2 regions of the Paenibacillus sp. GYB003 genome follow, and region 2 is predicted to be linked to the other one. Evidence: riboswitches for the same ligand, from Rfam matches in the RefSeq annotation. Region 2 holds a riboswitch; the other holds the start of a gene.

Region 1 (5,053 bases), on a different contig from region 2:
TCGAAGATTATTACACCGGCCTGCTGAAGGTCGATCCGAAAGCGAAGGTCGCGCCGATCCCGTTCTTCAAAGCTCCGGACGGCTCCCAGGGCAACTTGAAGGGCCGCGGCTTCTTCGGACTGACGACGCTTTCGGCCAAGCTGAAAAACGATCCGGACAAAGTGAAAAAGATTTTGGAAATACTCGATTACGGCCGCCAGTTCATCCCGCTCGACCAGCGCACGCCGCAAAACCAGCAGTTCGACTGGATCATGGGCGGAAACGGCGTCGGCTACGACATGGTGAACGGCAAGGCGGTGCCGAAAGCGGGCCAGGAATCGAATACGCCGATCCAATACATGCTGCAGCGCCACGAGTTTTGGAAGCCGTGGGCGCCGAGCGACGACGCCAACCAGTTTTCCAAGGCGTCTTACAATTCGCCGGAAATGCAGGCGTTTATCGCCACGATCGAGCAGATGGAGAAGACGTACAATAAAAACCCGTACGACGATCCGTCCTACCTCGTCTACTCGGAAACGCAGGCGTCCAAAGGGACGGAGCTGGACAAATATTTGATCGACGAGCAGACGAAAATGATTTCCGGCCAGCGTCCGATATCCGATTGGGACAAAATGATCGAGGAATGGAAATCCCGCGGCGGCGCCCAGCTGATGAAGGAAGTGAACGACGGCATCAAAGCCGCCAAAAACCAGTAACGTCCGCAGCCGCCGTCGGCGCCGCGCCGGTTCGAAAGGAGCCGCGCGGCGCCGCTTGCGTCGCAATGCAAACGTATGTTTCCTTTTTATGGCGGCAAATGGTATACTTGTTGTCAACACGCACTCGCGAAAGGGGATTTTCCGTCATGCAGCAGCCTATCGTCCGATGCGGCTGGGTGAACGACAGCCAGCTCTACATCGATTACCACGACCGGGAATGGGGCGTTCCCGTCCACGACGACAACGCCCTGTTCGAGCGGCTCGTTCTGGAAGGCGCCCAAGCGGGGTTGAGCTGGTATACCATTTTGCGCAAAAGGGAGCATTACCGCGAAGCGTTCGACCGGTTCGATCCGGCGAAGGTGGCCGCCTACGACGAGCGGAAAATCGAAGAGCTGATGGGGAATCCGGGAATCGTCCGCAACCGGCTGAAAATTCGGTCCGCCGTGCGCAACGCCGTGGCGGTTCTCGACGTGCAGCGGGAGTTCGGCTCCTTCGACGCTTATTTATGGTCGTTCGTCGGCGGCAGCCCGATCCGCAACAGCTGGAAGCAGCTCGCCGACGTGCCCGCCAAGACGCCGATTTCCGACGCGATGAGCAAAGATTTGAAGAAGCGCGGCTTCTCGTTCGTCGGCTCGACGATCTGCTACGCCTTGATGCAGGCGACGGGAATGGTGCAGGATCACGTCGTGACGTGCTTCCGCCATCGGGAGCTGGCCGAAGCGACGCAGGGGGCGATTGCCAATAATTGAGGGTTTTCTCGGTATGCGATTTGTGTTAGCCTTCTAAAAGTAGCCGAAACTTCGGTAAATGGAAACGGCTGGATAAGCAAGTCGGCCGCTTCCGCTCACAAAGTGCGGGGGATTTTTTTTACGGACAAGCCGTTTAACGACGCTTTCCGTTTCGGGGTGAATCGCGACTTTTCTCGCGTAGGGCTGTATCCTCAGTCCGAATCCGACAACTAACCTCGTAGGCGAACAAAAGGAGAGGAATCGCATATGCATTGGAGAAACACCTGGAAGCGAGCGCTGCTTACGGGCGGTTTTGCTTTGTTTTTCATCACCGGCTCGGCCGTTTCGGCAGTAGGACGGCCCGTTGATCCGATTCTTCTTCAGCCCTGGTCGCCGCTTGTCCTGCAAAGCGGCGATATGTCGACCAAGTCGAATCCCGACTTTTCCGATTTTCAAGCGCAGCTATTGCGCAGTCATTTCAATGCCGTACAATCGCTGATCGAAAGCGAAAAAGAGCCGACGTCGATCGCCGAGCACATGCTTGCCGCGGTTCCGACGATATACGAGGTGCAGCCGCTGACGGCGGCCGCGCCGGACGATCTGTTCGCGATCAAGCCTGTTGCGCTCGGACTCGCTCAGGCGCCCGCGGCGGACCCTCAGCCGTTGGCGGCGGCCCGGCAGCCTGCGGCAGCCGACGCGAAAGCGGCGGAGCCGAAGGCCGCTCCGAAAGTCGCGGCGTCCATGCCGAAAAAGGTAAGCAAAGCGGCGGAAGCGGCGCAAACGGCGAAAGCCGCCGAACCGAGAAATCTCGTTACGACGGTCACCGGCGCGACGATTACGCCGAAGAAAACGGTCAAGGCGGTGGCGTCCGCCTACACGGCCAGCGCCGAAGAAAACGGCGGCTACGCCGGCAAAGACTATTTCGGCAATTCGCTGCAGGTCGGCTCGATTGCCGTCGACCCCGACGTCATTCCGCTCGGCTCGACCGTTTACGTGACCGGCTACAGCTACGACGGTTTGCCCGCCGGCGGCATGATGGCCAAAGCGGTCGATATCGGCGGCGCCATCGACGGCAACCGGGTCGATATATTCGTGCCGGATTCGCGCGAGAAAGCGAAAAAGTTCGGCTTGCAAAACGTTACGCTGTATGTCGTCGACTGAGGTCGGCGGCTTTTTTTTCGTTGCGTCTTACTTGCTTTTCGGCAAATGCAGCAGCTCCGGCACCGTAACGAGCCCGTATCCCTGTTCGCGCAGCTTCATGATGATGGACGGCAGCGCCTTGACGGTGCCGCTCAAATCCTGGCTGTCTCCGCCGGCGGAATGCTGCAGCACGATCGCCCCCGCTTTCGTATGGCCCAGGATGTTGCCCGACACCTGCTGCTCCCCGAGGCTTTTCCAATCGAGCGAGTCGACGTTCCAGTTTACGACGATATAACCGTGCCGGTTCGCCCATTGCAGCTGCCCTTCGGTGATTTCCCCGTACGGAGGCCGGATCAGCTTCGGCTTGTAGCCGGCAAGCCCGTTAAGCGTTAGTTCCGTTTGCTCGATTTCCGCCGCGAACTGCTCGACGGACAGCTTCGTAAACAGAGGATGGCGATAAGAATGATTGCCGATCGCATGGCCTTCGCGGATGATTCGCTTGACGACGGCGGGGTGCGCCTCGGCTTTTTTGCCGAGCAGGAAAAAAGTCGCCTTAACCCCGTAAGCCTTCAGCACGTCCAGCACCTGCGGCGTAAACCGCTCGTCCGGGCCGTCGTCGAACGTCAGCGCGATATTTTTCTCCTTCGACGTTCCGCTTACTTTGAACACGTCCGGATATTTCGCACGCAGCTGCGAAATGGTCAGCTTTTTGCCCGCGGCCGCGTTCGTCTGCGATTTTTGCACGCTGACCGACGGCGCCTTGGCTTCTCCGGACCGCTTCGTTCGGGCCGTCGGCCGGGACTGGGGCGCCGGTACCGGGTCAACCGGCTGTACCGTTTCGACCGGGGCCGGCGGGGTAGGCGCGGGCGGCGACTCGGACTTGCTCCGTTCCCTTTCGGCCGTCTCGGCCGCCAGCCGCAGCCGATCGGGGGCGCCGCCCGCCGGTCCGCGATCCGCTGCGGATTCCGCCGTATTTTGCGCCGCCTCGCCTTCTCCCGCTCCAGGTCCGGGTACGGCCGCCTGACAGCCCGCGGCGATAAAGCAGCTGAGCGCAATGCCGATGATGCGCTTCATGGACATCCCCTCCCGTCATACGCATAGTATGCTTGTACGGGACGGAATTATCCGTTCGGGGCGCCGCTGGAAGCCGATTCCGGCAAGGTGACGACGACCGTCGTCCCTTCGCCGACCCGACTGTCCATCCGGATCGCGCCTCCGTGCATATCGACGATTTTGCGCACGATCGACAAGCCGAGACCGCTGCCGCCGAGCGCGCGATTGCGCGAAGCGTCCGCCTTGTAAAACCGGTCGAACGCCTGCGCCAGCTCCTTGTCCGACATGCCGATGCCCGTATCCGCGATTTCGATCGTTGCGGTACCGCCCCGGCTTGCGGCCCGTATGCGAACGGCGCCCCCTTCCGGGGTAAATTTGATGCTGTTATGGAGCAGGTTCGTCCAAACCTGGCCCATCAGCTGCTCGTCGGCGTATACGTAAGCCGCCTCCAGATCGACGTCCATCTCCAGCCGCTTCTTCTCCCACTGCGGCTCGCACGCCAAGATCAGATGGCGCAGCTGCTTGTCGACCCGGTAGCGGCTTCGTTCGAACGGATGGCGTTCCGAATCGAGCGACGACAGCTTCAGCAAATTGTCGCTCAGCTTGGACAGCCGCTCCGTTTCCAGCTCGATAATCGATAAATACCGGTCGCGCTCCTCCGCGCGGAGCGAATCGCCGCGCAGCGCCTTGGCGAAGCCGCCGATCGACGTGAGCGGGGACTGGATTTCGTGGGATACGTTCGATATGAATTCCTGGCGCATATTTTCGATCTGCTTCAGGCCCGACGCCATATCGTTGATGCCTTCGATCAAAACGGCGAACTGGCGGTTGTCTTTGCCGCGCTTTTGGCGGAACACCCCTTCGATGCGGACGTCGAAGTCGCCGCGGGCTATGCGCCGCAAGGCGTCCAGTATGGCCGTCCACAGCTTGAGCTGGCGCGGGGCGCCGAACAGAAAGCCCGCTATCGCCGCGGCGAGCAGCAGCGCGTGAATGAGCAGCAGCGGCGTCAGCTGTTTGCGGTAATCGTGGAAAAGACCGGGCGCCGGCGCCTGTACGATCAGCGCGTACGTCGTCCGGCCGATCGTCAGCGGCCCGCCGACCGCGGCCGTGCCGTCGCGGAACGGATTCGGCCGGTCGAGCAGGCGTATCGGCCGTCCGCCGAGCATCGCCTCCAGCTCGGCTTGCCCGATGCCGCCCTCTGCCGCCGGTCCGTCCGCGCCTCCGGCTGCGCCGCCGAACCATCGGGCTCGGCCGGCCTCATCCGCCAGGCCGACTCGCACGCCCGTCGCTTCGGCGAGCTTCCCGGCAAAGCCGGCCGCTTCGGCGGTGTCGCCGGCTTCCCGCCAGACGGCGGCGACCAGCTCCCTTTTGGCGGCCAGCGCCTCCCACAGCGCTTCCTTGTCGCCTCGGCCGTGAATGAAGGCGCCCGCCGCAAAC
Region 2 (5,053 bases):
ATGTGCATGTTCGATATGATTTCGTTATGGTATTGGTGCTGAAGCTCCATCAGCACGAGCGGCAGCTCGCTTACATGGTGGTCGTACACCATGACGATCGTGCCGGCGACCGATTGATCGGGGGCCAGCCGACCCGGTTTCAGCATCTCTTTGCGAACCAGGTCGCGGATCGCCTCCGACCGATTCGTATATCGCTGCTCGGCGATGTACAAGTCGAATTGTTGAATGAGCTCCGACGGCATCGATACGCCGAATCGAACCAGCTCGTCTTTACCGGACATAAGCGCCTCCGACCATACGTTTTCCCAACATTGTAGCATATCCATGCGCGCCGCACGAGTCGGACCGGAAGACGCAGGCTTGTTCAGTATTTGTTCAGACGCCCTCGCTATACTGAAAAGGGGTGAAAAATATGAACAAATACAAGCCGCTCGAAGAGTACCTTGATGTTCAGTTGAGCCCGAGGGTGACGCTCGCATTCGAGCAAATCGAAGCCATTTTGGGCTTTCCGCTTCCCGTTACGGCAAAGACGGAGCCCCAATGGTGGAGCAATACGATCAGTGACTGCAATTCGCAAGCGATCGCTTGGTTAAAAGCGTTTCGAAGAGTGTCCCATGTCAAGCCCGGCGAGCGCGTTACGTTCGTAAGGGCGATATGACGAGCAGACGGTAAATCCCGTATCGCGGCGACGATGCGGGATTTTTGCCGTTTCTGCGTTTTGCGCCGGTTTCCTTTTATTTAAACTTTTTGTATACTAAAGTATGGAAAGAAAACTATCGTTTCTCGAGGAGGTTCGGTTGATGTACGACATCGTCATCGTAGGCGCGGGTCCCGCGGGAGCCAGCGCGGCTATTTTCGCGGCGAAAGCCGGCAAGAGCGTGCTCGTGGTCGACAGCGATCAAAGCGTTACGAAACGGGCATGGGTCGAAAACCATTACGGAGTGGCGGAAATTAGCGGCCCCGACCTGCTGGAAACGGGCAAGAAGCAGGCGGCGAAGTTCGGCGCGAAATTCGAGTCCGGCAAAGTGACCGGCATCTCCCGCGGCGACGACGGCTTGCAGGTCCAAACGGAAGGGGCCTCCTATTCGGCGCGGCACGTCATTATCGCTTCCGGCTTTTTGACCGACCTGGCCGAATCGGCCGGGCTGGAGACGGCGCCGGGAACGGAACCGCGCGTCAAAACGATATTCAAGACGGACGCCCAAGGCAAAACGAACGTCCCCGGCGTTTGGGCCGCGGGAACGTGCGCGGGCGTCAGCGTCCATACGATCGTTACGGCCGGCGACGGAGCGAAAGTGGCGATCAATGTCATCAGCGAGCTGAACGGCGAGCGTTATGTCGATCACGACGTTCTGAAGGCGTAATTCGCGGCAAACGAAGCGGCAGGACAAGCGTCCTGCCGCTTTTGCTTGTTATGGCCGTATCGCGGCCGGGTTAGCCCAGGGCGGAGCGGACCGTTTCGGGCGAAAGCGGAACCGCGCCCCGTCCGCGGGCGGATACGGCGATCCGCAACGCAGCGACAGCGCGATCGCTTCCGTATCTTTCAGCAAGCTGCCGGCCAATATGCTGCTCCCGGGCTGGATCGCGGCTTTCAAGGGCGAGCTCCCGGATATCGACATCGCGATCACGACGCTCAATTCGCGGGAGGCGTTCGAACGGCTGCTCCGGTACGAAGCGGATATGGCCGTCGTCGGAGGCGGGCGGGAGCTGCCGGCGGGGTTGAGCTGCCGGCCTCTGATGCTGGACGAATTGCGGTTTATCGTGCCGGGACGCCACGAATTGGCCGGACGGAAGGCGACGCTTGCGCGGCTGCTGGCCGAGCCGTTCGTCGTGCGCGAGGAAGGAAGCTCCGGCAGGGAGCTGCTGCTGGCGCTGTGCCGGCTGCACGGCGCGCCCGCCACGCGTATCGGCCTCCAGGTCAGCGGCACGGCGGAGACGATCAAAGCGGTGGCGGCCGGGTACGGAGCGGCGATCGCCTCCGCCCTGGAAGTGCGCGACAGTGTCTCGCGCGGCGAAATCGGCGTCGTGACGGTGGACGGGATCCGAATCGACAATCCGATCGGCCTGTACGTCAGGGAGGGGGAGCGCCGCCCCCGCAAACGACGACAAGCCCCGCCATGGGCGCATACCGCGCCTTGCGGGGCTTGTGCTTGTCCGTTCGCGTCCTCGCGATGTTACTTCGCTTCGGCTTCGGCCGTCAGCTGATTGAACAGGTCGTCCTCGATGACACGGCGAGCGGTAACGTAACGATTTTTGTAATACTTCTCGCTCAGCTTGTTTTTCACGACTCCGTCGTCGGTCGCGGAGTGAATGAACTCGTCGTCGCCGAGATAAATGCCGACATGCGAAATGCCTTTGCCGTCGGTGTTGAAGAAGACGAGATCTCCGGGTCTCAAATCCTTTTTGTCCACCCAAGACCCTTTCGTGGCTTGCGACTTCGATTGGTGGGGCAGCTCGATGCCAATTTTGTTGAATATGTACATCGTGAAGCCGGAGCAGTCGAATCCGCTCGGTGTCGCGCCAGCGCTTTTGTACTTGACGCCGATTTGCTCGTTTACCGTCTTGTCGAGGACGGTTTCGGCGAAAGCGGTACCAATTTGCACGCAGAACAGCGCGACCATGGTGGTAAGAATGATTGCTGCCTTTTTCAAAGAAGCGGACTCCTTCCGGTGCCTACGAGGTTAGCTGAGGGTTCGGTCGAAGGTGCCCTATGATCACTTTCAAGCGAGATCAATTCACCCGGAATGGTTCCCCCGTTTCCCGCTTGCGCGAGAATTCGGCATGTTTCGATTTTTTGTTTCCGGGGTAATGTAATTCGCGCTTTCCTCCGATATTCCTGCTGGATTCCAACAATTTTTTTCATTTTAATCGCCATTTTTTTGAGGATAACGTCCGAACATGCCAAAAAGCCTCATTTCCGTTCGGAAAATGAGGCTCTTTGCCGCCGATTTGCGACCTCGAGACAGGCGTCAGCGTTGACCGTCGCCGGCATATACGTGGTACTGCGTGGCGATCGTCCACAGCTTGAACAGCATGCTCGCAATATGAAACAGCTGCTGCAAAATCAGCGCGGATATGCCGGCCCAAATCAAGGAGGCGGATACCGCCGCCGCCGTAACCGCTCCCGACAGCGCGATCAGCGCGAGCGCCGCCGCGGCGATGACGGGGAATTTGCGGACGAACAGCCAGAGCGACCTGCCGAGCCGTTCCTCGTTCGTTTTCCCGAGCTGAATATAGATGAAGCCGAGGCGAAGCAGGAAGCCGTAAACGAGGTAAGCGGCGGCCCAAGGCAGCAGGGCGAGGCCGAGCGACGCGTAATCGCCGTGCGCGAAAAAGGCGTTCTTCGCGATCGGATACAGCCAGTACAGCGGAGCGAGCGTCAACGCCGTTTGGATCGCGTAATAGCCGAGAAACGGCTTGCCGAGCTTGCGGACGCCCAGCAAAAACCGGTAGCCCGAGTTGAGCTGCGAGTTGTGAATGGAGTAGTAGACGCCCGCATTCAGCAGCGGGGTCAGCAGCATGCGCGCTCCCGTTATGGCGAGCAGCATCCAGAGCGACGCGTGGCTGATATCGGTTTTCATCAAGCGAAACTGGCCTTCGGCCAAAAACAGGTGGGAGGCGGCCGGCGACAAATGCTCGCCGGGAAACCGGTACAGCAGCGGATCGACGATCGATTTGACGAACATCAGCAGCAGGAATCCCCACGCGAAATGATACAGCCATAGGACGAGCAGCAAAAACGTTTGCGACGCGGTCGTCTTGAATCCGTCCTTCAAATAGCGGAACATATGCGGCATTCTCCTCACCAGGCGACCCCGCCGAGCAGGGTCTCGATCAATTTGACGACTCCGATATTCCAGCGCACTCTCCATTTGCTGTCGACCGAAACTTGCATGAAATTGTTGATCCGTCTCGTCTCCAAAATCATCGTCTGCTGCGGGTCGATCGCCGCCCATTCGATCGGCGCTTCGCTCGTGATCGTATACAGCACCTGCGGGTCGCGGCCGTCCCACGTCTTATCCACTTCCGACCCGTCCGTGAAATGGAAGCGGATCGGCACGTCCGTATAATGGCCGCCGTATTTTTTGATCAGCACCGCGTTTTCGTATACCGATTTGTCGTCCTGCTTCACTTTGCGGGTTTGAATGTGCTCGATCGCGTAGTCGGTCATGCCGCCGCCGTATACGAACTGGTCGAAGTATTCGGCCCAGCTCGTTTTCGTCACGCTTTCCAGCACCGCCTGAAAATCGCTCGTCGTCGGATGCTTGAACTTCCACCTGTCGAAATACGTTTTCATGACGCGAAGCATTTGCTTTTGCCCGATTTTGGCCTCGATGCCGGCCAGCACGAGCTTGCCGCGCGTATAGACGTTGTCGGCGTACCGTCCGTGTCCGCCGTACAGCCAGGACGATTGCTTGAGCGGCTCCGGGTTCGTCACGTAGCTCGATTCGAGCGGGTAGTTCGGCTTCACTCCGAATTCGCTGGCCATGATCAAATCCTCGGCATAGGACGTAAACCCTTCGTCCAGCCACGCTTCCTCGAACTCGTTGCTCGCGACCATGCCGTACCAATATTGGTGGCCGATTTCGTGGACGATGACCCGCTCGAGCTCGAAGCTGTCCGTTTTGTCCGAAGCTTCCCAACCGGTGACGAGCGTCGGGTATTCCATCCCTCCGGCGCCGTTCGCCCCTTTCGGCGGGATGACGATCGACAGCGTGGAATACGGATATTCGCCGAACCATTCGCCGTATTTGGTCAAAGCCCGCTTCGCCGCGTACAGGTAACGGTCTTTAAGCGATTTGTGCGCCGGGTCGAGGTACAGCTTGATTTTCGCGCCGGGCACGTTCGGGGCCGAAAACGGCTCTTCGTAGTAAAGGAAATTCGGCGAAGCCGCCCAGGCGAAGTCGTGCACGTCGTCCGCGTAAAACTGGTATGTCTTTTTCGTTCCGTCGTCGGAAGCGGGCTTGATCGGAAAGCCGGTCGCCGCAACCGTATAATTGGTAGGAACCTCGATGCGGACGTTGTACATCCCGAAGTCGGCGTAAAACTCCGA

Evidence for each region. Region 2 has a riboswitch for cyclic di-AMP ahead of PV407_RS08790 (C40 family peptidase). Riboswitches for the same ligand answer to the same signal wherever they lie in the genome.
Region 1: linked by a shared signal. The riboswitch ahead of PV407_RS12780 (3D domain-containing protein) and the one ahead of PV407_RS08790 (C40 family peptidase) in region 2 are both predicted to bind cyclic di-AMP.

Annotation. Positions count from the first base shown of each region.
Region 1 covers NZ_JARBDC010000034.1:99,740-104,792, forward strand. The annotation lists gene PV407_RS12770 (extracellular solute-binding protein) at 1-695, shown strand, start outside; gene PV407_RS12775 (DNA-3-methyladenine glycosylase I) at 842-1,444, shown strand; cyclic di-AMP (ydaO/yuaA leader) riboswitch at 1,521-1,683, shown strand; gene PV407_RS12780 (3D domain-containing protein) at 1,691-2,584, shown strand; gene PV407_RS12785 (polysaccharide deacetylase family protein) at 2,612-3,637, opposite strand; gene PV407_RS12790 (sensor histidine kinase) at 3,685-5,053, opposite strand, start outside.
Region 2 covers NZ_JARBDC010000016.1:23,836-28,888, reverse strand. The annotation lists gene nikR (nickel-responsive transcriptional regulator NikR) at 1-281, opposite strand, end outside; gene PV407_RS08805 (DUF7662 domain-containing protein) at 413-658, shown strand; gene PV407_RS08800 (FAD-dependent oxidoreductase) at 801-1,364, shown strand; gene PV407_RS08795 (LysR substrate-binding domain-containing protein) at 1,423-2,205, shown strand; gene PV407_RS08790 (C40 family peptidase) at 2,175-2,651, opposite strand; cyclic di-AMP (ydaO/yuaA leader) riboswitch at 2,656-2,792, opposite strand; gene PV407_RS08785 (hypothetical protein) at 2,970-3,788, opposite strand; gene PV407_RS08780 (M1 family aminopeptidase) at 3,803-5,053, opposite strand, start outside.